3 regions of the Crossiella sp. NPDC003009 genome follow, and region 1 is predicted to be linked to each of the others. Evidence: riboswitches for the same ligand, from Rfam matches in the RefSeq annotation. Region 1 holds a riboswitch; each other region holds the start of a gene.
What was found. Region 1 has a riboswitch for S-adenosylmethionine ahead of ACWDY5_RS24880 (methionine ABC transporter ATP-binding protein). Riboswitches for the same ligand answer to the same signal wherever they lie in the genome.
Positions count from the first base shown of each region.

Region 2: another riboswitch for S-adenosylmethionine. It lies ahead of ACWDY5_RS39065 (aminotransferase class V-fold PLP-dependent enzyme); the one in region 1 lies ahead of ACWDY5_RS24880 (methionine ABC transporter ATP-binding protein).
Region 3: another riboswitch for S-adenosylmethionine. It lies ahead of thrC (threonine synthase); the one in region 1 lies ahead of ACWDY5_RS24880 (methionine ABC transporter ATP-binding protein).

Region 1 covers NZ_JBSFUA010000026.1:29,512-32,775, forward strand. The annotation lists gene ACWDY5_RS24870 (transglycosylase family protein) at 1-240, shown strand, start outside; gene rsmA (16S rRNA (adenine(1518)-N(6)/adenine(1519)-N(6))-dimethyltransferase RsmA) at 251-1,141, shown strand; SAM riboswitch class I at 1,286-1,376, shown strand; gene ACWDY5_RS24880 (methionine ABC transporter ATP-binding protein) at 1,584-2,606, shown strand; gene ACWDY5_RS24885 (methionine ABC transporter permease) at 2,603-3,264, shown strand, end outside.
Region 2 covers NZ_JBSFUA010000071.1:27,084-30,347, reverse strand. The annotation lists gene ACWDY5_RS39065 (aminotransferase class V-fold PLP-dependent enzyme) at 1-1,180, opposite strand, end outside; SAM riboswitch class IV at 1,216-1,330, opposite strand; gene ACWDY5_RS39060 (hypothetical protein) at 1,541-2,125, shown strand; gene ACWDY5_RS39055 (M23 family metallopeptidase) at 2,185-2,838, opposite strand; gene ACWDY5_RS39050 (hypothetical protein) at 2,939-3,264, opposite strand, start outside.
Region 3 covers NZ_JBSFUA010000055.1:47,235-50,498, reverse strand. The annotation lists gene holA (DNA polymerase III subunit delta) at 290-1,270, opposite strand; SAM riboswitch class I at 1,383-1,513, shown strand; gene thrC (threonine synthase) at 1,525-2,790, shown strand; gene ACWDY5_RS35955 (DNA internalization-related competence protein ComEC/Rec2) at 2,893-3,264, opposite strand, start outside.

The DNA.
Region 1 (3,264 bases):
GACCGGCTGGCGCAGTGCGAGGCCACCGGCAACTGGGCGGCCAACACCGGCAACGGCTACTACGGCGGCCTGCAGTTCAACGCCGGCACCTGGCGGGCCTACGGCGGCGCGCAGTACGCCGCCCTGCCGCACCAGGCCAGCCGGGAGCAGCAGATCGCGGTGGCCACCAAGCTGCGCGACGCCCGCGGCGGCTACGGCGCCTGGCCGCACTGCTCATCGAAGCTGAACCTGCCCAAGTAGTCTCTGGCGGGTGACTGAAACTCCGGCACCGGCCGGGCCGCAGGGCGTCTCGCTCCTCGGCCCGGCCGATGTGCGTCGGCTGGCGGCCGAGCTCGACGTGCGTCCCACCAAGAAGCTGGGGCAGAACTTCGTGCACGACCCGAACACGGTGCGCCGCATCGTGTGGGAGGCCGGGCTCTCCGCCGACGACGTGGTGCTGGAGGTCGGCCCCGGCCTCGGCTCGCTGACCCTGGCCCTGCTGCCCGCCTGCGCGGGCGTGGTCGCGGTGGAGATCGACCCGGTGCTGGCCGGACTGCTGCCGGCCACTGCCGCCGAGCGCGCGCCGGAGCTGGCGGCGAACCTGCGGGTGGTGCTGGCCGACGCGATGCGGGTGCGCGCCGCCGACCTCGGCGAGCCCGCGCCCACCGCGCTGGTGGCGAACCTGCCCTACAACGTGGCCGTGCCGGTGGTGCTGCACCTGCTGGCCGAACTGCCCTCGCTGCGCCGGGGTCTGGTCATGGTGCAGGCCGAGGTGGCCGACCGGCTGGCCGCCGGTCCCGGCAGCCGGATCTACGGCGTGCCCAGCGTCAAGGCCGCCTGGTACGCCGCGATGCGCCGGGCCTCCGCGGTGCCGCGCGCGGTGTTCTGGCCGGTGCCCAACGTGGACTCCGCGCTGGTCGCCTTCACCCGTCGCGCCGAACCGGAGGGCGCGGACAAGGCCGCGGTGTTCGCGGTGATCGAGGCCGCCTTTTCCCAGCGCCGCAAGGGCCTGCGCGCCGCACTGGCCTCCTGGGCCGGTTCGGCCGAGCGGGCTGGCCGGGTGCTGGCCGCGGCCGGGATCGAGCCGACCACCCGGGGCGAGCAGCTGGACATCGCCGCCTACGTGAAAATCGCCAAGGCCGAGGCCGAGCTCGGGGAATAACCACGCCGCGTGACCCGTTGAACCCGAGGGGTGCGTTCGCCGACGCTCGGTTGTCCGTTACAGCTGTGATCTGGCGAACGAACCACGGCCGAACGGGCGGATGCACTTGCTTTTCCTCTGTTGGCTCAGTTGTACTGTTCGAGTAATCCATCCCGAGCGGCCGAGAGACCTGGATCTGTGACGCCGCAGCAACCACCCAGCAATGGGCAGGTGCTACCGCCAGGAGCGATGGAGCAGACATGAAGCTCATGCGCGTGCTGACGCGTCGACGGGTAGTCGATCACGGTCGTCGTACGGTCTCCGGTTGTCGGTCCTGACCGGACTTCCGCCGCTCTGACGGCGTTCTCCTCCTCCACACGCTCTACCCGCTTACGTCCGGAGCACCGGACACACAGGTGTGCGCGGGCCGCCGAGCGCGGCACCGCCCTGCCATGGAGACATCGTGATCACAGTTGAGAACCTGACCAAGGCCTACCGGGGCCGCAGTGGCACGACCGTCGCGCTCGACGGCGTCTCGCTCCAGGTCCCCGCTGGAACGGTGTGCGGCGTCGTCGGGGAGAGCGGCGCGGGCAAGTCCACGCTGGCCCGCTGCATCGCCCTGCTGGAGCAGCCCGACTCGGGCGGCATCCTGGTCGACGGCACCGACCTGGTGACCCTGCGCGGCTCCGCGCTGCGCGCCGCCCGTCGCCAGATCGGCGTGGTGCCGCAGAACGACTCGCTGCTGCGCCAGCGCACCGCGGCGGGCAACATCGCGCTGCCGCTGGAGGCCGCCGGCGCGCCGGTGGAGTCCAGGCGCAAGCGGGTGGTCGAGCTGCTGGACCTGGTCGGCCTGGCCGACAAGGCGGGCAGCTACCCCGACCAGCTCTCCGGCGGGCAGCGGCAGCGGGTGGCCATCGCCCGCGCGCTGGCCGCCAACCCCTCGGTGCTGCTGGCCGACGAGCCCACCTCCGCGCTGGACCCGGACACCACCGCCTCGGTGCTCACCGTGCTGGACCGGGCCCGCGCCGAACTGGGCGTGACCGTGCTGGTGGTCACCCACGACATGGGCGTGGTCCGCCGGATCTGCGATGACGTCGCGGTGCTGGACCGCGGCCAGGTGGTCGAGCACGGCAAGGTGCTCGACCTGGTCACCCAGGCCGGCTCGCGCACCTCGGGCGCGCTGCTGCCCGGCGTGGAGGACATCGTGCGCGCCGGGGACACCGACGCCCGCTTCGACCGGGTGGCCGACGTGGTGCTGGTCGGCTTCGCCGCCGTCGGCGCGCTGCTGCCCGAGGCGGCCAGCCGCTTCGAGGTGGACCTGAACCTGCTGGGCGGCGGCATGACCCGCCTGGCCGACACCCCCGTGGCCCGGTTCCGGGTCGCGTTGACCGGAGCCAACGCCGACGCCGCCTTCGACTGGATCGCCGACCGCGGCGCCGTCGTCCGCCGCCGGCCGACTGTGCTCGCTGGAGGAGCAGCCGCGTGAAAGAGGCAACACCCTGGGCGGAAGTCTTCGACAAGCTCGCCCAGGCGGGGGCCGAGACCGGCCTGATGGTCGGACTCGGCACCCTGTTCGCGGTGCTCGGCGGTCTCCCGCTCGGCGTCCTGCTGCACGCCAGCGCGCCGGGCGGGCTGCGGCCGCAGCCCCTGGTCTACCGGGCGCTGGGCTTCGTGGTCGACCTGACCAGGTCGCTGCCGTTCATCATCCTGCTGGTCGCGCTGATCCCGGTGACCAGGGCGCTGGCCGGCAGCTACATCGGCAGCGGCCCCGCGGTCGTGCCGCTGGCCATCGGCGCGATCCCGTTCCTGGCCAGGCTGGTGCAGTCCGCGCTGCGGGAGGTGCCTGCCGGCGTGGTGGAAGCCGCGCTGACCACCGGGGCGAGCAAGCCGAAGATCGTCCGCAGCGTGCTGGTCAAGGAGGCCGGTCCCTCGCTGATCGCGGCGGTCGGGGTCACCGCGGTGGCGCTGATCGGCTACTCCGCCATGGCGGGCGCGGTCGGCGGCGGTGGCCTCGGCAACCTGGCCATCACCTACGGCTACCAGCGCTTCGACTCCCGTCTTCTGTACAGCTCGGTGATCGTGCTGGCCGCGCTCACCTTCCTGGTGCAGATTCTCTTTGATCTTGTTTCGCGCACGGTCGACCG
Region 2 (3,264 bases), on a different contig from region 1:
CCTGGCCCAGCAGCCGCCGGGTGGCGATGTGCGCGCAGAACGCGCCGTCGCGCACCCCGATCCCGTACTCGGCGGACAGCGCGGAGGCCAGCAGACCCGGGTCCTGACCGTCCACCGTGAAGCTCACCACACCGACCCGGTCCTGCCCCGCGCCGAAGATCGACAGCTCCCGCAGGCCGGGGATGGCCTTGAGCCCGGCGCGCAGCCGGGCGAACAGCTCGGCCTCGTGCGCGATGACCGCGTCCCAGCCGTGCTGGGTGATGGCCTGGCAGGCGCTGGCGAAGGCGTGCACGCCGACCACGTTCGGCGAACCGGCCTCGTGCCGCTCCGGCGCGGGCGCCCAGCCCACGCCCAGGTGGTCGCCCCAGTCCACCACGTGCTTGGTGGCGCCGCCGCCGACCAGGTACGGCTCGGCCTGGTGCAGCCAGTCCGCCCGGCCGACCAGCGCGCCGCTGCCGTAGGGGGCGTAGAGCTTGTGCGCGGAGAGCACCACGTAGTCCACGTCGAGCTGCTGGATGTCCACCGGGCGGTGCGGGGCCAGCTGCGCGGCGTCCAGCACGATCCGCGCGCCGAAGCGGCGGGCCACCGCGGCCAGCTCGCGCACCGGCCACAGCTCACCGGTCACGTTGGACGCCCCGGTCAGCACCACCAGCCGCGCGCCCTCCGGCGTGTTGCGCAACGCCTCGGCCAGCGCGCCGATGGCGCCCTGCGGGGTGTCCGGGGTGGCGATCCGGGTGACCCTGGGGCCGCGCCACGGCAGCAGCGCGGCGTGGTGGTCGGTGTCGAAGGTGACCACGCTGGTGCCCCTGGGCACGCTGCGGGCCAGCAGGTTCAGCGCGTCGGTGCTGTTGCGGGTGAAGACCACCACGTCGCTGGCGTGCGCCCCGACGAATCGCCGCACCACGTCCCTGGCCTGCTCGTACACCTTGGTGCACACCTGCGAGGCGAACCCGGCGCCGCGGTGCACGCTGGCGTAGTAGGGCAGCAGCTCGTCCACCGCGTCGCGCACCGCGGCCAGACACGGCGCGCTGGCCGCGTGGTCGAGGTTGGCGTAGGTCACCCGCTCCCCGGTGACCAGCGGCACCGCGGTGTGCGCGCCGACGACGGCGGGCACGGCGGCAGTGGTGGTCGCGGCAGCGGTGGTGGCGGTGGCCTGCGCGGGGATGACAGCGAGCGACATACAACCCTCCGGGGTCCTGATCGGACCTGCCAGGAGGTCCGCGCTTGCCCGCCGCACCTCGCGACGGACCAGGTCCTCACCCGGAGCACCCCACCGCGGTAGGAGGGTTGCCGACCAGCAAGCCGGGGCTGTGCGCTGGTACTCATGACCTTGGCCCCGAAGTTAGCCGACGGACCGGCGACTTGGGAAGCCCCCTTTCCAGATACCGGGAAGCCGCTGGCCACCCGGCTTCGCCGAACGGGCAGCTGGCCGGGCACCGGTTGGGGCGAATTCCCATGCGACGCCGAGTTGATATTTCGACCCGCCCTAACCTGGCCGGACGGGTGAATCCGCCCGGGAATTCCGCACCAGGGGGCTTTCATGGAGAGAAACGGCACCAGCAGAATTCGGCGCGGCTTCGTGCGATTAGCCGTGGCGACGATGATGATGAGCAGCGCGGCACTGGGCGCGGCGGCCGCGGCACAGGCCGCGCCCGCCGAACCGCCGATCCCGGCCGAGACCGCGCCGGCCGGGGTCACGACCAAGCTCGCGGCACCCAACGGCCTCGCCGCTCCGCTTCTTTGCAGTGGTCACGCCGTCGAGCACGGCAACTGGAACAACGCGGACCCGAACGCCACCGGCATCGCCAGGGCCGAGCTGCGGGACTGCCAGTCGGTCACCGTCTGCGAAGGCTCGATCTGCCGCATCGTGCACGACGCGGGCTGGACCATGCGCCTGTTCGGGAAGTGCTCACCGACCAACTGCGACTGGGGCTGGAGCAATTCCGAGTTCCGCCAGTCCACCGGTCACATCCACGCCTTCTACGACCAGGGATACGCCAAGCGGCACGTCTGGGCGAAGATGTCGCAATACCGTCCCGGCCAACTCTGGATTGCCTGGAGAACTGATTTCGTCGACCCGAACCGGCCGGACTACGAAGTGCAGGAATGGTTCTACCGCGGCTGAGCGCGCAGTGACGCACACCACCGGGACGGCCTCACCACGGGCCGTCCCGGTCGCCGCGCTCAGACCCGGAACCGGCCGGGCAGCGACACGCTGAACCCGTCGCCGACCCGCTCCGCGCGCCCGGCGTACTGCTGCGCCCCGGCGTGGAACCGCCAGGCGCCCAGCACCTTCCCGTCCACCGGCACCCCGGCCTCGGCCGCGACCCAGGTGCTAACGTCCTCGTAGGACAGTCCACTCCAGTCGGCGTCCGCGCTGGGCACCGCGCCCAGCTGCCACAGCGTGAAGTGCACGTGCGCACCGCTGCTGGACCCGCCGCAGGGCAGCGCGTTCCCGGTGCGCCCCAACGGGGTCCCGGCCGAGACGGACTGCCCGTCGTGGACCTGGATGTCCTCAAGGTGGTAGTAGCCGGTGCGCCAGCCGCCCGCGTGGTCCACGGTGACCCAGTCGCCGCCGGAGCAGCGCTGGATCCGCACCGTGCCCTCGGCCGCCGAGCGGGCGACGCCGTCACTGGGCGAGAAGTCGATCGCGTTCTTGACCCCGCTCTGCCCGTTGTCCGAGTGCACGCCGGCCGAGTAGGTCTGCTGGCCGGTGGCGAAGGGCAGGGCGAGCACCGGGTCCGCCAGCGGCGTGGCCACCGCGGCGGGTGCGAGCAGCAGGCCGCCGGAGAGCAGCGCGGCGGCGAGCAGCCAGGTGGGACGGCGGTTCCCCGACATCGTGGACTCCTTACAGGGGGCACCCTTTCGGGTGAAGGAGCCATGAAGTTAGCCAGTTGGGCGCGAGCCGTCAGGCCCCAAACGATGTCGGCCGAATGGCCTAGCCGACCGCACCCCAGTCGTTGGCCAGCAGGATCTTCACCGCGTGCACCGTCGCATAACCCCGCCACTCCAGCGCGCCCGCGGGCGAGGCGGAGGCGAAGTCCACCAGCCAGCCGCCGTCGGCCTGCTGGAGCCCGGCCAGCCGGTCCAGGTCCCGGGTGATCACGTTGGCCGGCAACAGCTCCCGCAGCGGGCGGTGCGGTTCGGGCGCGAAGTCCAAGGGGTACAGGGCTTCGTCGGCCTGGCCGCCTTCGACCGGCCGGATCCCGTCAGCCGGCAGGTGCTCGGCCAGCCGCCGCAGCTCCGGCAACGCTTCCGGCCGGG
Region 3 (3,264 bases), on a different contig from region 1:
CCCACCCATCCGTTCCCTCTAGCACCGCCGGATGCCGGCCGGCTGAACCCCGCCCTGCCCTCCCCCCCCCACCACCAAACCCCGCCCACCCGCCAGGCCCGGCGGGGTTCCTCGGCGCGCCGCTAGCCGAGGAACCCCGCCAGCCACATCTCCAGGCATCCCGGGCGGCAGGTGCCTAGCGCCCCGGTCCGGGACACCGCTGTCCTCGGCATCTTGGCGACAGCCGTCCGCAGCATCCGGGCGACAGCCGTCCGCGGCACCCGAGCCGCAGCCATCCCCTGCCCTGGGCTCAGCGCCCCCGTCGCGCCAAGATCAATCGCAGCACGGCTCGCTCCAGCGCGTATCCGGCGTCCGCGGCGACGCCCTTCACGTCCGCGTTCAGCCCGGCCACCAGGTTCATCGCCTCGGCCAAGCCCTCGGGCTCCCAGCCGCGGGACTGGCCCAGCGCCTTCTTGACCTTCCACGGCGGCATGCCCAGCTGACCGGCCAGCGCGAACGGATCGGCTCGTCCGCCGGCCGAGACCCGCGCGATGGTCCGGACCGCGTCGGCCAGCGCGTCCGCGACCAGCACCGGCGGCACCCCGGTCTGCAGCGCCCAGCGCAACGCCTCCAGCGCCCCGGCTCGGTCGCCGGTCACCGCCTTCTCCGCGACCACGAACCCGGTCACCTCGGCCCGGCCCCGGTGGTAGCGGCGCACCGCCTGCTCGTCGACCGAGCCGCCGGTGTCAGCCACCAACTGGGAGGCGGCCGCGGCCAGCTCCCGCAGGTCCGATCCCACGGTCTCGATCAGCGCGGCCAGCCCGGCCGGGTCGACCCGCCCGCCCGCCCGGCGGAACTCTTCCTTGACGAAGGCCTCGCGGTCGGCGGGCTTAGTCAGCTTCGCGCAGGTCGTGATCTTGGCACCCGCCTTGCGCAGGGCGTCCGGCAGTTCCTTGGCGAGCTTGCCCCGCCCGCCGCCGCTGTGCACGACCACCAGCACCACGCCCTCGCTGGGCGCCTTGCAGTAGGAGCCGATCGCCTCCGCGATCTCCTTGCCCGCCTCCTGCGCGGCCTCCAGGACGATGACCCGGCCCTCAGCGAACAGGGAGGGACTCACCAGCTCGATCAGCTCCGGCGGCGTGAGGTCGGTCACCCGGACCTTGGTCAGCTCGGCCTGCGGATCGGCCAGCCGTGCCGCGTCGAACGACGCCTTCACGGCCCGCTCGACCAGCAGTTCCTCTTCCCCGATCACTAGGTGCAGCGGCTCGGGGGTGACGGCTGGGGCGCTCACACCGGCAATCCTTTCACGGGGGTCTGACAGCCCTGCGGCCTCCCGCATACTGGGCTGGCGGTAGCTCTCAGTGGCGACCGTGCCGTACGGTGAGCCACAGACAACTGAATACAGCTCATCCAGAGGGGTAGAGGGATCGGCCCTACGACACCCCGGCAACCGGCACAGGCTCAACGCGAATTCCGCGAGGGAGCAGGTGAACACGGTGCCAAATCCGCCCCGCGACAGCGGGAAAGATGAGGAGATACCTCGCGATGACGACCATCGAGGCGCCCAGCAGCGCCCAGCAGACCCTTGACCTCGGCCCGGCGCGCAGCCTGGTCTGCCGGGAGTGCGGCCACCAGGTCCCACTCGCCGCCGAGTTCGCCTGTGCCGAGTGTTTTGGTCCCCTTGAGGTCGGCTACGACTTCGGGACCGTCCGCCGGGAGGACATCGAGGCGGGCCCGCAGTCGATCTGGCGCTACCGCAACCTGCTCCCGGTGCCGTCCACTGTGGACGCCCACCCGAACACCGACCCCGGCTGTACCAGGCTGGTCCGCGCGGACCGCCTGGCCAAGGCGCTGGGCGTCCGCCGGATCTGGGTGAAGGACGACACCGGCAACCCCACCCACTCGTTCAAGGACCGCGTGGTCGCGGTGGCCCTGGCCGCCGCCCGCGAACTGGGCTTCAAGGTCCTGGCCTGCCCCTCCACCGGCAACCTGGCCAACGCCGTGGCCGCGGCCGCCGCCCGCGCCGGCTGGGAGTCGGTGGTGCTGATCCCGTCCTCGCTGGAGCGGGCCAAGATCCTCACCACCGCCGTGTACGACGGCGCCCTGATCGCCGTCGACGGCAACTACGACGACGTGAACCGCCTGGCCACCGAACTGGCCGCGGACCACGAGGACTGGGCGTTCGTCAACGTCAACGTCCGGCCCTACTACGCCGAAGGCTCCAAGACCCTGGGCTACGAGGTCGCCGAGCAGCTCGGCTGGCGGCTGCCGGACCAGATCGTGGTGCCCATCGCCTCCGGCTCCCAGCTGACCAAGGTCGACAAGGGCTTCCGCGAACTGGGCGAGCTCGGCCTGGTCGAGCAGAGCCCGTACCGCGTCTTCGGCGCCCAGGCCACCGGCTGCTCCCCCGTCGCCGCCGCCTTCAAGGCAGGCCACGACGTGGTGACCCCGGTCAAGCCGGACACCATCGCCCGCTCCCTGGCCATCGGCGCCCCCGCCGACGGCCCGTACGTGCTCGACACGGTCCGCCGCACCAACGGCGCCATCGAGAACGTCTCCGATGAAGAGGTGGTCGAGGGCATCCGGCTGCTCGCCCGCACCGAGGGCATCTTCGCCGAGACCGCGGGCGGCGTGACCGTCGCGACGGCCAAGAAGCTCATCGAGACCGGCCAGCTCGACCCGGACGCCGAGACCGTCCTGCTGATCACCGGCGACGGCCTGAAGACCCTGGACGCGGTGCAGGACCGGATCGGCCCCCGCGCCACCGTCCCGCCGTCGGCCGCGGCGGTCCGCGAGGCCCTCGGCCTCTGATCCCACGCTTCGCCGCACGGCGTGCCGGCCGGTTCTTGCGACCGGGTGGCACGCCGTGTGTGTTCGTGGCGGACGGCGTGGGGCTGCGGCGGATCGGCTGGGTCATCTGGGTGTCCGGGATTTTTCTTTGCCGTGGCGGGAAATCACCGGGCCCTGCGGGCTGGGGGCGATGGCCAGGTCGCCGTCTTGGTCGGTGCGCAGAACCTGGGTGCCCTGGGTGTGGAGGGCGTCCAGGATCAGCGGGCTGGGGTGGCCGTAGTCGTTGTCCGCGCCGACGCTGATCAGCGCGACCCGGGGCCGGACGGTGGCCAGGAACCTGGGCAGGCTGTAGCGGGAGCCGTGGTGGGGGACCTTGAGGATGTCGGCGGACAGCTCGGATCCCTTGTCCGCCAACAGGTCTGCTTGACCGGCTAGTTCGATGTCGCCGGTGAGCAGGACCCGGCCCGCGGTGGTGTGCGCGCGGATGACCAGTGA